3 regions of the Arthrobacter russicus genome follow, and region 3 is predicted to be linked to each of the others. Evidence: riboswitches for the same ligand, from Rfam matches in the RefSeq annotation. Region 3 holds a riboswitch; each other region holds the start of a gene.
The links. Region 3 has a riboswitch for thiamine pyrophosphate ahead of thiD (bifunctional hydroxymethylpyrimidine kinase/phosphomethylpyrimidine kinase). Riboswitches for the same ligand answer to the same signal wherever they lie in the genome.

Region 1: linked by a shared signal. The riboswitch ahead of JOE69_RS11400 (ECF transporter S component) and the one ahead of thiD (bifunctional hydroxymethylpyrimidine kinase/phosphomethylpyrimidine kinase) in region 3 are both predicted to bind thiamine pyrophosphate.
Region 2: linked by a shared signal. The riboswitch ahead of thiC (phosphomethylpyrimidine synthase ThiC) and the one ahead of thiD (bifunctional hydroxymethylpyrimidine kinase/phosphomethylpyrimidine kinase) in region 3 are both predicted to bind thiamine pyrophosphate.

Annotation. Positions count from the first base shown of each region.
Region 1 is NZ_JAVDQF010000001.1:2,443,921-2,451,523, reverse strand. It holds gene JOE69_RS11415 (UDP-N-acetylglucosamine 1-carboxyvinyltransferase) at 1-199, opposite strand, end outside; gene JOE69_RS11410 (energy-coupling factor transporter transmembrane component T family protein) at 305-1,117, opposite strand; gene JOE69_RS11405 (ABC transporter ATP-binding protein) at 1,114-2,706, opposite strand; gene JOE69_RS11400 (ECF transporter S component) at 2,709-3,371, opposite strand; TPP riboswitch at 3,413-3,524, opposite strand; gene JOE69_RS11395 (DUF4235 domain-containing protein) at 3,629-3,889, opposite strand; gene JOE69_RS11390 (hypothetical protein) at 3,899-4,369, opposite strand; gene JOE69_RS11385 (CshA/CshB family fibrillar adhesin-related protein) at 4,382-7,603, opposite strand, start outside.
Region 2 is NZ_JAVDQF010000001.1:496,049-503,651, reverse strand. It holds gene JOE69_RS02375 (glucose-6-phosphate dehydrogenase) at 1-660, opposite strand, end outside; gene ffh (signal recognition particle protein) at 798-2,378, shown strand; gene JOE69_RS02365 (alpha/beta hydrolase) at 2,399-3,145, shown strand; gene JOE69_RS02360 (endonuclease domain-containing protein) at 3,277-4,206, opposite strand; gene thiC (phosphomethylpyrimidine synthase ThiC) at 4,325-6,085, opposite strand; TPP riboswitch at 6,084-6,194, opposite strand; gene JOE69_RS02350 (GNAT family N-acetyltransferase) at 6,249-6,758, shown strand; gene JOE69_RS02345 (hypothetical protein) at 6,838-7,266, shown strand; gene rpsP (30S ribosomal protein S16) at 7,431-7,603, shown strand, end outside.
Region 3 is NZ_JAVDQF010000001.1:364,676-372,278, forward strand. It holds gene proB (glutamate 5-kinase) at 54-1,208, opposite strand; gene obgE (GTPase ObgE) at 1,198-2,817, opposite strand; gene rpmA (50S ribosomal protein L27) at 2,920-3,183, opposite strand; gene rplU (50S ribosomal protein L21) at 3,222-3,530, opposite strand; gene thiD (bifunctional hydroxymethylpyrimidine kinase/phosphomethylpyrimidine kinase) at 3,801-5,315, opposite strand; TPP riboswitch at 5,303-5,403, opposite strand; gene JOE69_RS01720 (Rne/Rng family ribonuclease) at 5,521-7,603, opposite strand, start outside.

The sequences.
Region 1 (7,603 bases), 2.1 Mb from region 3:
TGCTGTGCCCGAAGATCGTCTCCATCCGCTGGATCATCTTCAGGCTCAGATTCTGCTTGCCCTGTTCCATCCGGGCGACTGCGCTCTGGCTGGTCCCCAGCTCGGCAGCGAGCTTCCCTTGCGTCCAGCCTTTGCCCAGACGGGCGTCGCGGAGGATCTGGGCTACGGTTTCTGCGGTTTCTTGCACATCGGTCGTCACGTCTAAAAAATATCACAGGAAGCATAAATGCAACAATTGAACACGCAGCCGACCGCAGCGAGTCGTGATCTATTCGTTACATGCGATATTTTGGCGCTCGGTCGATTACCAGAAGACCGGGTTCCACCGCCCTGCAGCAATCGCCAAACCGATCGAAAGCCCGATCACCGCCAGGGCGCCCAGCGCCACCCAGAGATCCAACCAGCCGAAGGTCGAGTCGCGCGCCCAGGTCCGCGGCCCGGAACCGAAGCCCTTGGCCTCCATGGTCACGGCCAAGCGTCCGGCCCGGCGAAGCGCCTGCACCAGAAGCGCCATGGCCTGCCCCCAGGAGGCTTTGAGCCGGCCGAAGAACCCGGCGTTGCTGCCCACTCCCCGCGCCCGGCGCGCCATTCCCAGCGTCTGCCATTCTTCGATCAACAAACCCACCAGGCGCATCGCGGCGAGTGCGCCGAGCACGAACCTGGCCGGCAGCTTGGCCCGCTGGGCCAGAGAATCGGCCAGATCCGTGGGATCGGTGCAGACCAGAAGCAAGATCCCGGGCAGTGCGATCGCCATGCTCCGCAGAACCACGGCCAAGGCCGAATCCAAAGACCCGGTAGTGAGCAGGAACGGTCCCCAGTCCAAAACCACCGTTCCGGTTTTCGCCGCCAGAAGGGCAGTTCCATACCCGCCGCCGATTGCGGCCAAGAGCAACGGCCAGCCCCTGCTGAGCAGCATCCGGAAGGACAAACCGGCGAGCGGCAGCACGGCCAACTCCAGAATCAATGCGGTGCCGGCGGAAACCACGTCCAAACTCAGAATCAGGGCAATCGCGATCGCCAAGGCAGCCAGCAGCTTGCTGAGCGGGTTCGCGCCGGCCAAGACCGGCGCTCCGGACGAATCCGGAGCCGACGTCGGAACGGCTTCGGCGATGCTCATCCGGTGCCCTCCAGCCGCTCGGTTGCCGCCAACCGGTCAGCCCCGTCCAACCGATCAGCCCCGTCCAACCGCAAACTGTGGCCGCCGATCGCGGCGCTGAAGGCGGCGTCGTGGGTTACCGAAACGACCGCAGTACCCTGCTCGAGTAACTCGATCAGCAGATCCGCCAGCTCGGTCCAGGTATTCGCGTCTTGGCCGAATGTCGGTTCGTCCAGGATCAGCAGCTGCGGACTCGCGGCGAGCACGGTCGCCACCGAAAGCCGGCGCTTCTCGCCGCCGGACAGGGTATAGGGGTTGGCATCGCGGAGCCCGGTCAAGCGCAGCCGCTCCAGGAGTTCATCCACCCGCTCGGCGCCACGGCCCAGCAGCCGCGGGCCGAAAGCCAGTTCCTCGGCCACCGTCCCGGTGACGAATTGGTGCTCCGGCTCTTGGAAGACCGTGCCGATCCGTTCGATCAGTTCGGCGCCGCTCCAGTCGATCGGGTCCGGCCCGGCGCCAGCGGCCAGACCGGGCCCGGCCTGCAACGTCCCTGCGGCCGGGGACAGCAGTCCGCCCAGGGTCAGGGCAAGGGTGGATTTCCCAGATCCGTTGCGGCCGGTGATCGTCAAGGACTGACCGGCGTGGATCGCCAGGTCGATCTGCGCCGCGGCCGGCGCGACGGCCCGGCTGGCCTTCCCGCGGCGTCGGCCGCGCCGCGATGCGGTAGCACCCTGCCGGGACACCGCGAGGCCGGCCGCTTGCATCAGGGCTTCGGCCGGAGGGCCGGACTGGGTATCCTGCACCGGCCGGGTGGCCGGCACTTCGCCGGGCAACCAGACTCCCGCCGCACGCAGTGAGGCACGCGCCTGGAACCGGTCGTCCAGGATTTTTTCCGGCGCGCCGTCGAACAGCACGCCTTGCCCCGGACCGCCCAGCACCACGATGCGGTCGACGACTTCCAACCACACGGCGACCCGGTGTTCGACCACGACCAAAGTGGCTCCGCTGCGTTCCACCGAGCGGAGCACCGCATCGCGCACGTCGAGCACACCGGCCGGATCGAGATTCGCCGTCGGCTCGTCCAACAGCAACAGACCGGGCTGCATCGCGAGCAGACCGGCCAGGCCCAATCGTTGCTTCTGACCGCCGGAGAGCTTCCCCGTGGCCTGGTCCAAGGGCAGTTCCAGGCCCACCGCATCCAGCGCGGCCCGCACCCGCGGCCAGATCAGCTCGCGGGGAACCGCCAGGTTTTCTGCCCCGAATGCCACATCGTCGCCGATCCGGGACAGCACCACCTGGGCATCCGGGTCCTGCTGCATGAGCCCCACCCGACCCCGCTGCCGGGCCGGCGCCGCGCCGTCCAGCAGCAAGGATCCGAACTCTTCGGCATCCAGTTCGTCGCCGAGCAGCCCCGCAGCAGCATGCAGGAAAGTGGACTTCCCGGCACCGGAGGGTCCGAGCAGCAAAACCCGCTCGCCGGGGTCGATCTGCAAGTCAAGGCCGCGCACCGCCGGCTGCGACCGGTCGGCGTGCTGCCAGCCCCACCCTTCGGCCCGGAGCCCCAGCGGGGCCACCGAGGCAGCCGTCCGTGCGGACGGGCGCTTCGGCATACTCAGAACGCTGGTTCGCCGGCGGCCCGCCGCGACGCCAGATTGGCCAACGCGCCGGTGCGGGCCAGCCCCCGGGTGATCAGCCAGGAAACCAGGCCGGCGATGACCATGCCGGAGACCACGGCAAAGCCGAAGTAGAGGACTTTCCAGCTGAACTCCCACGCCACATTGGAAATCAGGTTGTCGTTGAGGCCCATCGCCGCGCCGGCCAGAGCCCCGGCGAGCAGAGCCGGCGGCAGATTGAACCGGCGGTAGCGAAACAGCGCGAAGCCGAACTCGGCGCCGAGTCCTTGGACCAGTCCGGAAAGCAGCACAGTCATGCCGAAATGCGTGCCCAGAACGCCTTCGACGGCGGCCGCGATCAGTTCGCAGAACAATGCGGCGCCCGGTTTGCGAATCACCAGCCCGCCGATCACGCCCGCGATCAGCCAACCGCCGCCGTAGAGCCCGCCCAGCGGCGGGAACGCCGCGAAGGCGATCGAAACCGGGCCGTAGAGCGCCGACCAGGCCCAGAAGACCACTCCGACGGCGACGCCCAGCACCGCCGCAACCACGATGTCCACCACTCGCCAACGGCTGCGCTGGGCAAGGGATTTCTGCGCAGAAGACTGCGGACCGGCGGAATTGTTTGCGGTATTGGCCGCCCCGGATTGCTCGTTCGCCATACTGTCCTCCTTTTCAGGAGGGGCGGCGTGTACGGTGACACGCCGAAGAGCACTCGACTCCCTTCGCCGGTACTAACCGGATCAGGTTCGAGGGTCTGCGGCTATCCGCACTCTCAGCGCCCGCCTTGCGGCGGCGCTCCCCTGTCGTTTGATTGCTGTGCAAGTTTACACCCGCGTCGCACCCAACGTTGAGTGGCCAGCTCTGCAGCTTATAAAGCCGATTTGGCCTGCAGATCTGGCCGCCCGGTGGGAGGCGTTCAGGTCAGGTCGCGGGACTGGTTGAATCTGGCGATGGCCCGCTGCGCCCCGCGCCCGGTCAGGGTTTGGATGATCGCGGCCACGGTCGCGGAAACCACCGCGAAAATCAACGCCGAGCGGAGGCTGTGCTCCAGGTTCTCGCCGTCTTTGGGCGGAGGGTTTCCGGTGGTTTTGGTCCACACCGTGTCCACGACCTTGTTGGCGGCGAACCCCGCGCCGAAGCTGATTCCGGCGGCCAGAAGCTTGAAGATCAGATTCATGTCCCTAGCCTACTTGAGCTTTCCGGCCTGCGCGTTGGGGATGCAATTCACGGCGCCCTGGTAATCCAGTTGGGCTTTGACGCTCCACGGCACGGTGGCCCCGGGAGCCACCGCTTTGAGCACGGCGACGCCGCGCGCCACCACGTCCGAACTGGCCGTGGCCCAATCCACCGCGATCACGATGTCGGTCGCCGAGCCGGCGCCATTGGTCGCTTGGCCGGCGGCTGTCACCGGGCCCGCTGCCATCCCGCATTGGTCCAAAGTGATGCTGGAGCGGATGCCCTGCGCCCCGTCCAGCTCCGGCACCGGCGGCAGCACCGGCGAGATCACGCCTTGGCTGGCTTGCGTGCTCGGCGCCGGGGCGAGCGCCGAGGAGGACCCGTCAGAAGACCCGTCCGACGACGGCGTGCAGCCGGCCAAGGCCAGACCGGCCGCAGCCACGGCGGCGATGAGCAGAGACGGTTTGCGGTGCTTGTTCATATTCCCCTTGGTTCAGTTCCTACGGCGCCGGCGCGCTCCCAGGAACAGCAGGATCGCACCGATCACGATGATCAACGCTCCCAACCCGATGATCCAGAGGTTGCTGACGCCGGTATTCGGCAATGGTTCCACCGGCGGTGTGGGCGGAGTCGGTTTCGGGTCCAGTCCGGTTTTCACCGAGGCCGGATCCGACGTGAGCTTCTGCCCGCCGCTGCTGCCGCTGCTCACCCTGGCCGTGGCGACGTTCGACACCGCACCGGCGTCGACGTCGGCCGCAGTCACCTGGTACGGCGCCGAAGTACAGGTCGTGGACTGTCCCGGAGCCAACTGGCTGACCGGGCAGTCGACCGAGATTCCGGCAGCAGCCAGTTTCTCGTCCTGGACCACGATGCCGAACAGCGTGGTGTTCCCGGTATTGGTCACCGTGAACGTGTAGACGATGCTGTCCCCGGCGTCTTTCCGGCCGTTCCCGTTGGCATCGGTCACCGGACCGGCCTGCTTGAGCAGCTTCACTCCGGGCGCCCCGTCCAACGGCGTGGTGACCGAATCCGGCTCGCTGGTGTTCGGCTTGCCGTCCGGGGTGCTCCCGGTAGCGGTCGCGGTGTTCTGCAGACTGCCGGCGTCCACATCGGCCTGGGTCACCGTGTAGACCGCGGTACAGGTCATACTGGTCCCGGCGCCGACCACGCTGGCCGGGCATTCGACCTTGACCCGCGGATCGTTGACGCTGACCCCGCTCGCGTCCCGGGTGCCGGAATTGGTCACCAGGAACTGGTACTCGATAGTGTCGCCGGCGTCCAACTTGCCGTTGCCGTTGACGTCATTGGTCTTGGTGACTTTCTTGTCCACGGAAAGTTCGTCCAGCACGGTGAGCGGCTGCTCTTTCGAGGATTCCACCGAGGTTACCGGAGTTTCGCCTTGCTTCGCTTCGGCGTGCGCGGTGTTCTTCACGCTTCCGGCATTGGCGTCGCTTTGGCTGATCCGGTACGTCGCGGTGCAATCGATGCTCTGTCCCGGATCGAGATCCGTGCTCGGGCAGCTGATCGACACCCCGGCGTCGGCGAGCTTCCGGTCCACCACCGCGACCCCGCTCAACTTCACGTTGCCGGTGTTCTTGACCGTGAACACGTAATCGATCTCGTCCCCGGCGGCGAGTCGGCCGTCGTTGTTCAGGTCCTTGGTCCCGGCGATCTTCTTCTCGAAGGCCAGACCGGGCGTCCGGTCGATCGCGACCGTGACTTCGCTCGCCGGCGACTCGATATCGCCGCCGTCCGGCTTGGCCGCGATCGCCGTGGCCGAGTTCCGCACGCTGCCGGCTTCGACATCGGCTTGAGTCAAGGTGTAGGTCGCTGTGCAATTGGTCGAAGCCTTGGGCGCCAGGCTGGTCGCTTCGCACACCGGCTCCCCGTCGAGCGCCAATTGGTCATCGATCTCGACCGCGCGCAGCGTCACCGTACCCGAGTTGGTCACCACGAAGGTGAAGGTGACCTTGTCGCCGGCGCCGACCACGCCGTCGCCGTTGGTGTCGGTGAGCGGCTGGTAGGACTTCTTGATCTGCAATGCCGCTTCTTGCGAGGTCGGCGTCGACGTGGACTGCTTGCCGCCGTCCACCGCGGTACCGCCCGGGCCGGTGGCCTTGGCGGTCGCGGTGTTGTCCACGGTGGGTGCATCGGCGTCGGCCTGGGTCAAGGTGTAGGTGCCTTCACAGTTCAGCTCGGTGCCCGGGGCCAACGATGCCACAGTGCAGCTGAGTCCGGGCAGTTTGCTGTCCGTGATCACGACGTCGGTCAACGTGGTGTTGCCCCGGTTCGTCGCCTTGAGCGCGTACACGATCTGGTCCCCGGCCACGGGCCGGCCGGAGGGCTGCTCGGTGATGATCTGCTTGACCGTCTTGCTCAGGTCCAACTGGTTGTTACGGGTAAGGATCTCGTCCACACTCGCCTGGTCGGTGCTCACCGGCTGGGTTCCGGTGCTGCCCGGAACCGGCGCGGTGGCATTGCCGGTGGCCCGGTTGGTGACCTTGCCGTTGTCGATGTCGGCCTGCGTGACGGTGTAGCTTCCAGTGCAATCGACGCTCTTGCCGGGCAGCAGCGGTCCGGCGGGGCAGCTGACCGTGACGCCGGGCAGCTGCTCGGCCACCGAAACGTCCGAAAGGGTCAAGGTACCGGTGTTCGCCAGGGTGAAGACGTAGGCAATCTTGTCACCGGCCTTGCTGGCCTTCGGCGCCGCGGGGTCGACTTTTTTGACCAAGGACATCGCGGCCACCGCAGTGGTCGGCTGTTCCGCCGTGGACGGCTCCGAGGTGGTCTGTTTGCCGTCCGGCCCGGTCCCTACCGCGGTGGCGGTATTGCTGACCTTGCCGTTGTCCACTTCCGCCTGGGTGATCGTGTAGCTCCCGGTGCAAGTGGCAACCGCGCCCGGTGCGAGTTCGGTCGGAGCGCAGCTCACCGCGGGGATCTTGGCGTCCTGGACCGCGATCTCCTTGACCGTGGTGTTGCCGTTGTTGGTCACGGTGAAGGTGTAGTTGACCACGTCCGGCACGTCGGTGCGTTGGTTGCCGTTCACGTCGTCGACGCTGCTGACCGCTTTGGCCACCGTGAGGCTGTTCCCGCGCTCCAGCGGCGTGGTGACCTTGTTGCTGTCGACTGCGGTGTCCGGCCGACCGGCCGGCGGGGTTCCGGTCACCGTCGCGGTGTTGTCCACCGTGCCGGCGTCGAGATCCGCTTGGCTGATCGGGTAGCTCGCGGTGCAGGTGGTCGAGGCGCCGGCTGCCAACTCGGTGACCGGGCAGGAGACATTCGCGATCTTCGGATCGGCGACCCTCAGGTCGTGCTGCGTGGTGTTTCCGGTGTTCTTGACCACGAACTGGTATTCGATCCGCTCTCCGGCATCAGGGCGGCCGTTGCCGTTCGCATCGTTGTAGGCCTTGCCGTTGTTCGGCACCACCGACTTGGTGATCTCCAACCGGTCCACGGCCGGGATCTCGGTCTCCTTCTCCGCGCCGGGCGAGGTGGTCGGATCGCCCTGATCCGGCTTTCCGGTCGCGGTCGCGGTGTTCAGCACCTTGCCGGCATCCGCGTCGCTCTGCGTGATCGTGTAGCTGCCCCGGCACGTGGTGACCGCTTTGGGCGCCAATTCGGTGGCCGTGCAGGTGATGTTCGCGCTCGGGATGAGCGGATCGTTGATCACCAGATTCCGCAGGGTGGTGGTGCCAGTGTTGGTCACCGTGAAGGT
Region 2 (7,603 bases), 130 kb from region 3:
CAAGGTCAGGTCTTCGTCGAAGATGATTTCGACTTGCTGGATGTGGTCGGAATTCCAGAGCGGTTCGAGCAGCCGATTGGCGAAGCGCAGACCGAGGATGTTGAAGACCGTGGACTTGCCGAGGAAATGGTCTACCCGGTGGATGTGCGATTCCGGGACCAAAGCGGCGAGGGTTGCATTGAGTTGATGCGCCGAAGCGGCCGACGAGCCGAATGGTTTCTCCATCACGAGCCTGGTTCCGGCTGGCAGGTCGGCCGCGGTCAGGAGCTCGCAGGCGCGCTGGCTGACCGCCGGCGGCAAGGCGAAGTAGATCGCGACCGGGCCGGTCAAGCTGGCCAGCAGTGCGGCCAGTTCGCCCTCGGCGGTCACGTCCAGCTGGTGGTAAGCGGTGGTCTTGGCCACCTTCGCGAGTGCGGCCCGGCCGCTGGCGTTGCAGCCCTCGGCTGCAGCCCCGAAGACCCGGTCGACCCGTTGCTGCCAACTCTCTTGAGGGTTTTGGCTGCCGCCGGCGCCGATCAGGGTCAGTCCCTTGGCCCGGCCGGCCGCGATCAGGCGGGCGACACCAGGCAGCAGAAGCCTGCCGGTGAGGTCGCCCGAGGCGCCTAGAATGAGAAGCGTCCGGATGGTCGAGTGCTGGCTGTCCTGTACTTTTTGGCTCACCGACCCAGCATGTCATTTTCTGCTCCGGATTGGCAGGGATCGTTCTTCCCGGCCGGTTCGTTGGGCTTGGTATCCTTGGTAGTTGGTCCGACCAAAGTTTCAGATTTCTTTAGCCCCTTGTCGAAAGATAACCTCTGGTGTTCAATTCTCTCTCTGACCGGTTAGCCGCGACTTTCAAGAATCTGCGCGGCAAAGGCCGGCTTTCCGAGGCTGATGTCGATGCGACGGTGCGCGAGATCCGCCGTGCCCTGCTCGACGCCGACGTCGCTGTGCCAGTGGTGCGCGAATTCACCGGCAAAGTCCGGGAGCGTGCCCTCGGTGCCGAGGTCAATGCCGCGCTGAATCCAGCGCAGCAGATCGTCAAGATCGTCAACGAGGAACTGGTGGAGATCCTCGGCGGGCAGACCCGGCGGATCCGCTTGGCGAAGAACCCGCCGACCGTGATCATGCTGGCCGGCCTGCAGGGTGCCGGCAAGACCACGCTGGCGGGCAAGCTTTCCAAATGGCTCAAGGGCCAGGGGCATTCGCCGTTGCTGGTGGCGGCGGATTTGCAGCGGCCGAACGCGGTCAAGCAGCTCCAGGTCAATGGCGAGCGGGCCGGGGTCCCGGTGTTCGCGCCGGATCCCGGAGTCTCCTCCGAGTTCGAAGCTGCGACCGGTGATCCGGTGGCGGTAGCCCAGGCCGGCCTCGCCGAGGCGCGCAGCAAGCTGCACGACGTCGTGATCGTCGATACGGCCGGCCGCCTCGGCGTCGACGCGGAATTGATGCAGCAGGCTGCGGACATCCGGGCTGCGATCTCGCCGGACGAAGTGCTCTTCGTGATCGATGCGATGATCGGCCAGGATGCCGTGGCCACCGCTCAGGCCTTCGACGAGGGCGTGAACTTCACCGGCATCGTGCTCTCCAAGCTCGACGGCGATGCCCGCGGCGGTGCGGCGCTTTCCGTGGCCACGGTCACCGGAAAACCGGTGATGTTCGCCTCGACCGGTGAATCCTTGGACGATTTCGAGGTCTTCCACCCGGACCGGATGGCTTCGCGGATCCTGGACATGGGCGATGTGCTCACGCTCATCGAGCAGGCCGAAAAGAACTGGGACAAGGACGAAGCCGCCCGGATGGCGAAGAAGTTCGCCGACCAGGAAGACTTCACGCTGGAAGACTTCCTGGCCCAGATGAACCAGATCCGCAACATGGGCTCGATGAAGAAGATGCTCATGATGATGCCGGGTGCGCAGAATATTCGCCAGCAGCTTGAGCAATTCGATGAGCGGGAAATCGATCGCGTCGAAGCGATCGTCCGCTCGATGACGCCGCACGAGCGCGTTGCGCCGAAGATCATCAACGGCTCGCGCCGGGCGCGCATCGCCCGGGGCTCGGGGGTGCACGTCTCCGAGGTCAACGGCCTGCTGGAACGCTTCGGCCAGGCGCAGAAGATGATGAAGAAGATGGCTTCCGGCGGCGGCATTCCCGGAATGCCGGGGATGCCCGGCCCTGGCGGGTTCGGCGGCGCCCGCAAGAGCGGCAAAAATGCGCCGAAGAAAAAAGCCCGCTCCGGGAACCCGGCTAAGGCCGCGCAGCAGCTGCGCGAGGCCGAGGAGAAACGCGCCGGGAAGAATGCCGCAGCCCCCACTGGCGCAGCCTTCGGTGCGCAGAACCAGGATTTCGATCCTTCGGCGATGAATCTTCCCAAGGGCTTCGAGAAGTTCCTCGGCAAATAAGGACAGGCTGATCCAGGCTTTTGGCTGTCTCCCTTAGTTCATCCGGTTCGGTTGGTTCCTCCGGCCGAGTTGTCTTCGTCCACGGTAGTGGCGCCTTCGGTGCTGCCGCCTGGCCGGTCCAACACGTGCTGGCCGGAAGCTTCGACTGCCTCTTTGTGCGCAGAACCGGCTTCGATCCAGTCGCCGAGCCGGTGCCTTCTGACTTCGCTGCCGACGCGCAGATCATCATCGACAACTTGCAACTGGACGGTCGCCATGGCGGTCAAGTGGTCGCCCACGCCCAGGGCGCGGTTGCCGCCATGATGGCCGCGGTGCAGCGTCCGGATCTGGTGCATTCATTGCTGTTATGCGAGCCTGCATGTTTATCGCTGACCAAGGATTTACCTGCTACTGCCGCCCATATCAAGCTCATGCAGCCGGTCTTCGATCTGCGCAACGAGCTGGACGACGTCGAGTATTACCGGCAGTTTTCGCAGCTTGCGTTCGGCGAGGCGGCGCGGAAGCTGGATCCTGATGACGCTGAGGCGTTGCGCACTGCGCGTCGGCTTCGGCTGCAAGCGCCGGCCTGGGAAGCGCCCCTCGACATAGTTCCAGGCGTGCCGACCATGGTGCTCACCGGAGGTTGGGAGCCCATGTACGAAGAGGTCGCCGAGTATCTGGCGAGTACCGGCGCGCGCCACCTCATAGTCGGCGGCGGCCATCGTCCGCAAGATACTGAGTCGGGTCAAGCTGCGATCAAGGAGTTCTTGGCCAATAGCCAGAAATAGCCGCCGAGCGTAGGCGCTCGCGCGGATATCTTTGTCAGGAGGCGTCAGATCCCGTAAGCCTTTCACTTGGGCGCAGATATGCAGGGTGTTGGGTTCTCTTACCCTGCATATCTGCGCCCAAGTGGCGAGATTTAGCAGGGTTGCCAGCCAGATCGAACCAGCGCGGCACGGACTTTGGCGACGGCGTAGGCTCCTTCAGCCTGCAAATCCGCTGCAGTCAGCCGCACTACGGTCCAACCTGCGCGCTGCCAGTCGTCGTCGCGTGCAATGTCCGTAGCCAGCTGCGCGCGGGAGCGGTGGTGATCGCCTTCGTACTGAATCACGATCTTGTATTCGATGTAAGCCAAATCTGCCCATCGAATCGGATGTCCGTCAAAGGGGTCATCGAGCGAATGATTCACGGCGGGTTCCGGCAGGCCGGCGTCGACCAATTGCAGCCGGAGCCTGGTTTCCTGCGGTGAATCCACGCCGGAACGAACTTTTGCCGCGGCCGTTCGGCGCAGCACATTGGCCTGTGCTCGTTCCGGGAGCATTTCGGTAAGCTCGGTCAGGGTGCAGAGCGCCTTACGCTGCTCCCCGAAATCCCGTTGCCGCGACCTGACCAGGAAATCTCCGGCTACCACCAGATCTTCCTCGTTGAGAACCGTAGCCAGGTCGCGCCAAGTGCGTGCCGGCGTGGTGAGCCAGACTCCGTTTTGCAGCGTGACTTCGTCCCGAGTGATTCGTAGCCGGTGGCCGTTGACGCCCTTGCGGCGAGGCGCAGCAGCAGGACGTCTGCGGGCGACGTCGACCTCGGTGCGATTCTCAGCCCAAAACGGCAGCGGGACCCGCCAAAGTTTCGCAGCCGTGAGGTGACTCGCGAAGCAGCCAGGGGCCAAGGCCAGAAGACTGCGGACCAGGGCGGGCAGATCCGGCTCGGCGGTTTTGAGTACTCGAAGACCCCGGCTGGGGATCTCCAAGTCCTGAGCGGTGGAGCGGGACCGGGGGACGCCCAGATTTCTAGCTTGTGCCAGAGTGAAGGCGGGTAGTGGAAGATTTTCCGGAAGCAGCCTGCGTCTCATCGCTCCAGGTTGGAGCGCAACACTGACGTTTTCTTCGACTTGGGCGCAGTTGAGCGGGGTTCTGTGGATAAGCACCCGGCTCAACTGCGCCCAAGTCAGGTCAAGACCGGAATCCTGGTTAGGGTTGGGCTTCCGAGTAGATCTCCTTGCCGGCGGCGACAAACTCCTCGGACTTGGCCCGCAATCCGGCCTGCATCTCCTCGATCGATGCCACCAGCGTCGCCTGTTCCGTAGCGCCGCCGAACTCGGCCCGGATATCTTGGGAAATCCGCATCGAGCAGAACTTCGGCCCGCACATGGAGCAGAAGTGCGCGGTCTTCGCCGGTTCGGCGGGCAAGGTCTCGTCGTGGAAGGCCTCCGCCGTCGCCGGGTCCAGCGAAAGCGAGAATTGGTCCTTCCAGCGGAACTCGAATCGCGCCTTGGACAAGGCGTCGTCGCGCAGATGTGCGCCCGGATGCCCCTTGGCCAAGTCCGCCGCGTGCGCCGCGATCTTGTAGGTGATCACACCGGTCTTCACATCGTCCTTGTTCGGCAGGCCCAAGTGTTCCTTCGGCGTGACGTAGCAGAGCATAGCGGTGCCGTAGCGGGCGATTTCGGTCGCGCCGATCGCCGAGGTGATGTGGTCATAGCCCGGCGCGATGTCGGTCACCAGTGGGCCGAGCGTGTAGAACGGCGCACCTTTGCACAGCTCTTGCTGGCGTTCTACATTCTCCCGGACCAGATGGAACGGAATGTGCCCGGGGCCTTCCACCATCACCTGCACGTCGAATTCCCAGGCCCGGGCGGTCAGCTCGGCCAAAGTATCTAGCTCCGCGAACTGTGCGGCGTCGTTCGCATCCGCGGTGGCACCCGGCCGCAGCCCGTCGCCCAAGGAGAAGGCGACGTCGTACTGGGCGAAGATCTCGCACAGCTCGTCATAGTGCGTGTAGAGGAAGTTTTCCTGATGATGCGCCAAGCACCAGCCGGCCATAATCGAGCCACCGCGCGAAACAATCCCGGTCACCCGATTCGCGGTGAGCGGTACATAACGCAGCAATACCCCGGCGTGAATCGTCATGTAATCCACGCCCTGCTCGCACTGCTCAATCACGGTGTCCCGGAAGATTTCCCAGGTCAGCGCGGAGGCATCACCGTTGACCTTCTCCAGCGCCTGGTAGATCGGCACGGTGCCGATCGGCACGGGGGAGTTGCGGATGATCCACTCGCGCGTGGTGTGAATGTCATCGCCGGTGGAAAGGTCCATCACGGTGTCCGCGCCCCAGCGGGTGGCCCACTGCATTTTGTCGACTTCCTCAGCAATCGACGAGGTCACGGCGGAGTTGCCGATATTGGCATTGATCTTCACCAAAAATGCCTTGCCGATGATCATCGGCTCCGATTCCGGGTGATTGATGTTGTTCGGGATGATTGCCCGGCCGGCCGCGACTTCGGAGCGCACCAGTTCCACCTCGCAGCCCTCGCGCAGCGCGACGAACTGCATTTCCTTGGTCACGACGCCGGCGCGTGCGTAATGCATTTGGGTCACCCGCCGGCCGGGCAGGGCACGCCGAGGTTCCGGCTTGGCGCCCTGCCATTCCGCTGAAGCCGCACCGCGCCGGACCGCTGAGCGGCCGTCGTCGGACAAGTCGCGACGCCGGCCCGGATAGGTTTCCACGTCGCCGCGGGCGGCAACCCACTCAGCGCGCAGCGGCGGCAGACCGCGCACCGGATCGCTGCCAGGTCCTGCGGTGCGATAAGTCACGAAGTCCGGATTGGGCCCCTCCGGCGAATCGTCCAAAGCTATCCGGGTGACCGGGACGCGCAGCTCGCCGGCTTCGAGGAAGCCGAGCGAATGGGCTGGGTGATTGTTGCCGGAATCGTGAATCTGGGCAGCAGACATGATGGTGTTTCCTACTTCCTTCGCCGGAATGACCCGGACAGGTTCGAACGGTCGCAGGCGGTATCGGCCTGATCTCAGCCCTTTGCCAAGGGCACCCGTGTGGATGATCCGAGGTTAGCAGATCCGGCTCGGCGGTGGCCGATCCGGGGGATAGGATCCAGCCATGGAATTTAGTATCCGGACTGCCGAGGAGGCAGACTACCCGCAGCTGCCGGGGATCGAGAGCGCAGCGGACTCGGTGATGGGCCTGTCAAGGCTGCCTGCGGCGAGCAGTGCGGAAGAATACCGCGCCGGATTGCACGTGCTGCTCGCGGAACGGTCGGGCCAGCTATTGGGCCTGGCCAAACTGGACGAGGTCGACGGGCAGGCGCATCTGGAGCAGATCTCGGTGCTGCCGGAAGCCGCGGGGCAGGGGATCGGCAGAGCGTTGATCGAGACGGCCAAGAACTGGGCGCGGACCGCAGGCTACCGCCGGATGACCTTGTGCACCTTTCGCGATGTGCCGTTCAATGCGCCGTTTTACGCGAGATGCGGGTTCCGCGTCGTCGAGCCGGGTACGCCCGGGTTGCGGCAACTGCGCGAGCACGAGCAGGCGCTGGGGCTGGACGCGCTCGGCGCGCGGGTGGCGATGGCCGCGGAATTGCTTTCCGAACAGCCCGCCCGGCGTGCTTGAACCGCTGCGAAGTCCGGCTAGTCTTGACTCAACAGGGGCCCGAACCCAGAGCCCCGGACCACCGGCGGAAGGCCATGCCATGTCCACTAACCAGTTGTTCATCGCAACCCACCACGAAGCCAGCCGCTACGCACGCGACGGCGGGCCGAAGCCCAAGCAGTTGCTCGACCTGGGCGAAGCAACCGATCTCGATCTGGAAGTACTGGGCGAATTGGCGGTCAAGACGGTGCACGCCACGGGCACCGAGACTGCGCTCGGCATGGTCGACGTCGACCTGGACCATCTGATGGTGCTTCCGGATGCCTTGGCCGAGGTCCTCGCCGAATTGCCGACGCTGGAAGACCAGGAAGAAGTTTCCGAACTCGCCGCGGCATGGGCGGCAACCGAAGAATTCGCCACCACGCCGGCCGTCGCCGAGCCCCTTTTGCGCAGCATCGCATCGATGGCGGGCCAGGTGGTCGCAGCCGACGAGGACGCGCGGTTGGCGCTGTATTACATCACCGTGTGAAGTTCGCGCTGCGCGGAACCATCTGGCATAATGAACAGGTACTCGATCCGCATGGCCCCTCTCTCCGTGCGCGCATTGTGTCCTTCAGAACCCTCAGATCGGCCCGCCCCACGGGAGCGTGACACAGGGTTCGACCCGTTTCAGAAACAGGAGTGACCACAAAAGTGGCCGTTAAGATTCGCCTCAAGCGCTTTGGAAAAATGCGCGCACCGTACTACCGCATCGTTGTCGCCGACTCACGCACCAAGCGTGATGGCCGGGCCATCGAAGAGATCGGCAAGTACCACCCGACTGAAGAGCCCTCGTTCATCGAGGTCGATTCCGAGCGGGCGCAGTA
Region 3 (7,603 bases):
CCAAGTCGATGCATCGTCGGGTCTTTCGACGAAGACCGCCTGCGGCCGGCGTCCTAGAGCAGCACCAGATCATCCACATGCACTACCGCGCGCACGTATTCCCGGCCCAACTCATCAGCCAGATCTTTGGTTTTCCGGCCCAACATGACCGGCAGCTCCGCGGCATCGTAATTGACCAGGCCGTGCGCGAACGGGCGACCGCCGAGGTCCGCCAGCTCGACCGCGTCACCGGCCTCGAAATTTCCGGAGACCGCTTTGATTCCGGCCGGCAGCAACGACTTGTGCCGTTCCCGGATCGCCCGGACCGCACCGTCGTCGAGCGTCAGCCGGCCGTGCGTGCTCGCCAGGTGCGCCAGCCACAAAAGCCGAATCGGCCGCCGCTCGCCATGCAGGCTGAACCAGGTTCCGACGTCGTGCCCGGCCAACGCGGCCGCCGCGTTGGCCGCCGAAGTCACCAGAGCAGGCGTGCCGAATCCAGCCGCAATGGATGCCGCCTGAATCTTGGTTGCCATGCCTCCGGTGCCAACCCCGGCGGCTCCGGTCGAACCGATTCTGATGCCGCTCAGATCTTGCGGTCCGCCAATGTGTTCGATCCGCTGGGCGCCTTGGGCCGGCGGCCCGTCATATACCGCATCCACGTCCGAGAGCAGGATCATCGCATCGGCTTTGACCAAGTGCGCTACCAGTGCCGCCAGCCGGTCATTGTCGCCGAACCGGATTTCGTGCGTGGCTACCGTATCGTTTTCGTTGACGATCGGCAGCACTCCGAGATGCAACAGCCGCTCCAACGCCCGGTAGGCATTGGCATACTGGGTTCGCCTGGTGAGGTCTTCCGCAGTGAGCAACACCTGGCTCACCGTGATGCCGTGCGCGCCGAAAGCCGCACCGTACCTGGCCATCAAGAGGCTCTGCCCGACACTGGCTGCCGATTGTTGCGTCGCCAGGTCTTTGGGCCGCCGGCCCAGCCCCAGCGGGGCCAGACCTGCCGCGATCGCGCCCGAGGAGACCAGGATGATCTCAGTGCCCTGGTTCCGCCGGGCTGCCAGCACGTCGACCAGATTCGTCAGTGCCTGCTCGGAAATCCCGCCGCTCACCGACGTCAACGAAGACGAGCCGACCTTGACCACGATCCGCGAAGCGGCGGCGAGCAGACCGCGTCCTAACGGCGCGCCGGAATCCAACTGCGGATCGACCCGGTCAGAGCGCATCGCCGTGGTCCGTGCTGCGTTCGGGCTCGGTTTCGGCTTCGCGGGCCGCCCGAGCTTCGGCAGCGCGCCGGGCCGCAACCGATTCGGTCCAGATCCCGGCTTTCCGCTCGGCTTCCAACTCCGCCCGGGCAGCTGACTTCGCGTCCCGGCGTTCCTGGTATTCCTCGCGTTTCTGCGAGCGGGTGGGCCGGTCGCCCAAGTCCGCGAAACGCGGGTCGGTGCCACGCGGTCCGCTGAGCAGCTCGGCTCCGGCCATCATCGTGGGTTCCCAATCGAAGACCTCGGCATTCTCGCCGTCCTCGCCGATCACCACCGTGTCGCCGGGTTTGGCGCCCTGTTTGAACAGGCCGTCCTCGACACCGAGCTTGTTCAACCGCTCGGCCAAATAGCCGATCGCTTCTTCGTTCGTGAAGTCGGTCTGCTTCACCCAGCGCTCCGGCTTGGCCCCGAGCACCCGGAACAACGGCTCCAGGTTGCGTTCTTCGGATCGGATGGTGAATTCCTTGCGGTTGACCGCCCGTGGCTTGAGCACCACCGGCGTGACCTTGGCGCTGACCACGGCCGCGCGCTTGCGCGCTTCCAGCACGAGTTCCGCCATCGCGAAGGAAAGCTGGCGCAGGCCCTCATGCGAAGCCGCGGAAACTTCGAAGACCCGGTATCCGCGTTCTTCCAGCTCGGTGCGGACGAATTCCGCCATGTCCTTGCCGTCCGAGGTGTCCACCTTGTTCAGGGCCACCAATTTGGGCCGCTCGTTGAGCGGCACGACCTCGCCGTCCACCCCGGCGTAGCTCATGTCGACCGCGTACTTCTCCAGTTCCGCCTCGATGATCGCCAAATCGCTGAGCGGATCCCGGTCGGATTCCAGCGTGGCGGTATCCAGCACGTGCACCAGCGCAGCGCAGCGCTCGACATGGCGCAAAAAATCGTGGCCCAAGCCTTTGCCTTCGCTGGCGCCTTCGATCAGACCGGGCACGTCCGCGATCGTGAAGCGCACTTCTCCGGCCTCCACCACACCGAGGTTGGGGATCAAGGTGGTGAACGGATAGTCCGCGATCTTGGGCCGAGCAGCGCTCATCGCCGCGATCAGACTCGACTTGCCGGCGGACGGGAACCCCACCAAAGCAATATCGGCGATCGACTTCAGCTCCAGGACGATGTCCGATGCATCACCGGGCACGCCGAGCAGCGCGAAACCGGGAGCCCGGCGTTTCTGCGAAGAGAGCGAAGCGTTGCCCAAGCCGCCCTGGCCGCCGGACGCGGCGACGAATTCGGTGCCCTCGCCGACCAGATCGGCCAGCACCTCACCGCTTTTGGTCTTCACTACGGTGCCGTCCGGGACCGGCAGGATCAGGGTCTCCCCTTGTTTGCCGCCCCGCCAATCGCCCATTCCGGGGCCGCCGTTTCCAGCATGCCGGTGCGGTGCATGGTGGTAATCGAGCAGCGTGGTCGTCTGATGCGAAACCCGCAGGATGACGTTGCCGCCATCTCCGCCATTGCCGCCGTCGGGCCCGCCCAAAGGCTTGAACTTCTCCCGTTTGACCGAGACGCAACCGTGCCCGCCGGAACCGCCTGAGACGTGGAGCACCACTCGGTCAACAAAGCTTGCCATGGTGATCTCCTTGGTTCCGGGACTGAAACTATTCTAAATGCCTGTTAAAACAACGGTGGAGCGAGCCGTTCGGCCCGCTCCACCGCGAAGAACTCTTCGGTACTACTCGGCTGCAGCAGCAACCACGATGTTCACCACGCGGCGTCCACCGCGTGCGCCGAACTCGACTGCACCGGCTTCCAGGGCGAACAAGGTGTCGTCCTTGCCGCGGCCGACGCCTGCGCCGGGGTGGAAGTGGGTGCCGCGCTGGCGGACGATGATTTCGCCGGCCTTGACGACCTGGCCGCCGAAGCGCTTCACGCCCAAGTACTGAGCGTTGGAATCGCGACCGTTGCGAGTGGAACTCGCGCCCTTTTTATGTGCCATTTTCCTTGACCTGCCTTAATTCTTCGATGCCGTCGGGGTTACGCGATGGAGGTGACTTTGACCTTGGTCAGCGACTGGCGGTGGCCCTGGCGCTTCTTGTAACCGGTCTTGTTCTTGAACTTCTGGATGACGATCTTCGGACCACGGAGGTCTTCGAGGATTTCAGCCTTGACCTTGATCTTGGCCAGGTCCTTGGCATCGGAGGTGATTTTCTCACCATCGACCAGGAGCACGGCAGGCAACTCAATGGTGCTGCCGACTCCACCGGGGACGCGGTTCAGGGTCACGAAGTCTCCGACGGAAACCTTCTCTTGGCGGCCGCCTGCGCGGACAATCGCGTACACCACTGGGTAACTCACTTCTCTCGACGTTTAAAAACTAAAGTTTGCGTGCGGATACTGTTCACGGATGTTCCCAGGATCTGCTTGTGCCACTCGCCGAGGGAATCTGAGCATCTTCGCGGTGATGTTCACTGCGAAAGACGCGACCCAATAACGGCGTATGCACCGACAGTCCAGAATACGCCATAGGACGTTCACACCGCAAATGCACGGCTCCTGGCCGACGGAATAGTCCCCGGCCCGAGTGGCTTGCACGGCTAACCGTGCCTGTCCATACTACCGGCCGCTTCCGGCCTGACCAAGCGCGGCGCGCGGCGCGTCGAAGAATTCCAGCTCGTACTCGCTCGCGGCCTGGAACGCCTGCCACATCAGCTCGCGTTCTGCGCCGTCGACCCGGGCCGCGGCCATGGCCGCGAATTCGATCGCCTGTTCGGTCGCAGCGGCGAAATCCTCATCGGCATAGGTGTCCAGCCAGGCCCCGTAAGGATGCGGGTCGATCAGGCTGCGCGAGGCCGCCAACTCTTTGCCGACCCAGGAATACAGCCAGTAGCAAGGCAGCACAGCCGCAACCAGGACCGCATAGCTGCTGCCACTGGCTGCCAACAAATGGTCCACGTACTTTTTCGTGACCGGGCCCTCCAACGGCGAGGCGGGGTGCTTTTGCAACCAGGTGCGGTGCAACTCGGCCTCGACGTCCAGGCAATTCGCCGCGCCGCGCGCCCAGAACGCCTGTTGCCGTTCGTCGGGAGCCAAGGCACTGGCCCTGGCCAGTGCCCGGGAATAGCCGTTCAGATAGCGGGCGTCCTGCGCCAGATAGTAGGAGAATTCCGGCTCCGGAAGCGTCCCGGCAGCGAGTCCCCGGATGAAGGGCAACTCCAGGATGCCGGCCCGGATCGGTTCGATCCGGCGCCACCAGTCGTCGGTCACCGGCTCCGGGTGCCAACGGTGGAAGTGGTGCACCGGCCCGAGCCCGCTGCCAACGCGCAGCTCCGCGCCCCGGGCCACCGCCGTATGCAACCAGTCTTTTGCCTCGGCCAAACTCTGCCCCCAATCGCCGTTGCGCGCCTGGCAGGTGGCGATCGCCGCGGAAAACGAGCAGCCGGTGCCGTGCGTGTTGGTGGTCTGCAGCCTGGGCAGCTCGACCACCACCGGCTGCTCCCCCGGCACCAGCAGTGCGTCCCGTGCCGGCCCGGCGCTCAGGTGACCGCCCTTGAGCAGCACCCGGGTCTGCTGGGCATCCGCCAATTGCTGCGCCATGCGCACGGCCGCAGCCCAGTCACCCGGCTCCGCTTCGCGCATCAGCACGCCGAGTTCCGGAAGATTCGGCGTCACCAGATCCGCCAAGTGGACCAGCTCGCGCAAAGCGTCCTCGGCCTCGGCGTCGAGCAGCCGGTCCCCGCTGGAGGCGACCATCACCGGGTCCAGCACGATGACCGGCGGGCGGTGTTCGCGCAACCAATCGCGGACCACGCCGATCACCTGGGAATCAGCCAGCATGCCGATCTTCACCGCATCCAGTTCGATGTCATCGCTGATCGCCTGCAATTGACTGCGCAGGAACCCCGCCGGCGGCACGTGCACGGCACGGACTCCGTGTGTGTTTTGCGCAGTCAAAGCGGTGACCGCGGCCATGCCGTAGCCGCCGAGCGCCGAAATGCTCTTCAGATCCGCTTGGATTCCGGCACCGCCGGAAGGGTCCGAACCGGCGATCGACAAGATTCGCGGAATCGCGGTGGCAACCGGTGAATCCGTTGCGGTACGGGTGGGCAATGCGGCAGCAGAAACAACCATGACATCCCTCCGCCGGAATTAACCGGACAGGTTCAACGGGTATCTGATCTCAGCCGGCCCTGCTGGCCTGGCACCCCGTGTCAGCTACTCAGCCTACCGGTTTCGGAGAGCAAGATGGCTTCGGGTTAGCAAGAAAACCTGCTCTCCTGCTAACCCGAAGCCATCTTCTATCGCGTGCGGCTCCGCAAAGCGGCCCGCCGCAGAACTAGAGCTCCGAAGCCGGTACCCCGACGCCGAGGATCATCGGCTCAGCCGCGGCAGGCTTCTTTTCCGCCGCGCGCTTCGCCGAGGCAGGCGGAGCCGAGATCGCTCCGCCGTGCGGTTCGCTCTCGATCGACTGAATCTCATTGCTGCCCGCCGCGCCCTGGGCCCGACCCGCGGCCCGATGCCGTCGCGGACGACGGCCACCCGAAGTTTTCGGCTCGGATTCGATTGCTTCCCGCTCCGGTTGCTCGGCCGGCTGCTGGGGCTTCAGGTGATCGAACACATCGGCCAAGCCGTCCAAGGTGAGGTCCGGCTTCCGGGGCGCCTCATCCAGGTGACCACGCGGAATTTCCACGGTCTCGCCGCCGATGGTCAGCACCGCGGCCGGGTCGTGCGCAGGCTCTGCGGCGTCGTCCGGTTGCTCGTGGTGAGCAGCTTGGGCGGCCGCCGCGATATTGGCCAGCGCAGCCCGCGCAGCCGAGGCTTTGGCTTCGCGTTCCGCCTCGCTGAGTTCCTCGACCACGGCCTCCGGCTCAGCCTGGGCTTGCTGCCGGTTCCGATTGCGCTTGCGTTCGCCCCGGCTGGGCCGTTGGTTCTCGGCCCGCGGACTGTGCTGTTCCGCAGCGATCGCATGGGTCGCCCGACGGTGTTCGACCGGTTCGTCATGGGTGACCACGCCGCGGCCGGCACAGGCTTCGCACTGCTCGCCGAATACTTCGAGCAAACCGGTGCCCATCCGTTTTCGGGTCATTTGGATCAGGCCGAGCGAGGTCACCTCGGCGACCTGGTGTTTGGTCCGGTCCCGGCCCAAACACTCGACCAAGCGGCGCAGCACCAAATCGCGGTTCGACTCGAGCACCATGTCGATGAAGTCGATCACGATGATGCCGCCGATGTCGCGCAGACGCAGCTGCCGGACGACCTCTTCGGCCGCTTCCAAGTTGTTCTTGGTCACCGTTTCTTCGAGGTTGCCCCCGGAGCCGGTGAACTTGCCGGTGTTGACGTCGACCACGGTCATCGCCTCGGTGCGGTCGATCACCAACGAGCCGCCCGAGGGCAGGAACACTTTTCGCTCCAGGGCTTTGGAAATCTGCTCGTTGATCCGGTGTGCCGCGAAGATGTCTTCGTTGCTGGTCCATTTCTCCAGCCGGTCCACCAGATCCGGTGCCACGTAGGTGACATACGCCTCGACGGTGTCCCACGCTTCTTCCCCGGACACGATCAGCTTCGAGAAATCTTCGTTGAACACGTCACGGACCACCTTGATGGTCAGATCCGGTTCGCCGTACAGCATTTCCGGGGCCAAAGTCTTGGTCGACGTGGCCCGGGATTCAATGCCCTCCCACTGCACCCGCAACCGGTTGATGTCGTGCGTGAGTTCCTCTTCGCTTGCTCCTTCGGCTGCGGTCCGAACGATGACGCCCGCGTTTTCCGGAAGATTCTCTTTGAGGATCTTCTTGAGCCGGTTGCGTTCCACATCCGGGAGCTTGCGCGAAATACCGGTCATCGAACCGCCCGGCACATACACCAGGTAGCGGCCCGGCAAGGAAATCTGGCTGGTCAGGCGGGCGCCCTTATGGCCCACCGGATCCTTGGTCACCTGGACCAGGACGGTGTCTCCCGACTTCAGCGCGTTCTCGATCCGGCGCGGAGCACCGTCGAGCTTTGCAGCATCCCAGTTGACTTCGCCGGCGTAAAGCACCGCGTTGCGGCCGCGTCCAATGTCGACGAATGCCGCTTCCATGCTGGGCAGCACATTCTGCACTTTGCCGACGTACACGTTCCCGATCAACGAGTCCTGTTGCGTCTTGGAGACGAAATGCTCGGCGAGAATGCCGTCTTCGAGCACGCCGATCTGAATCCGCTCGTCACGCTGCCGGACGACCATCACCCGGTCGACCGACTCGCGCCGGGCCAGGAACTCGGCTTCGGTGATCACTTGCCTGCGGCGTCCGGTGTCCCGGGACTCCCGGCGGCGCTGCTTCTTCGCCTCCAAGCGGGTCGAGCCGCGCAAGGAGGTGACTTTGTTCGAAACGTTTTCCGAAGGCTGCCGCGGGGCCCGGACCCTGGTCACGGTATTGGGC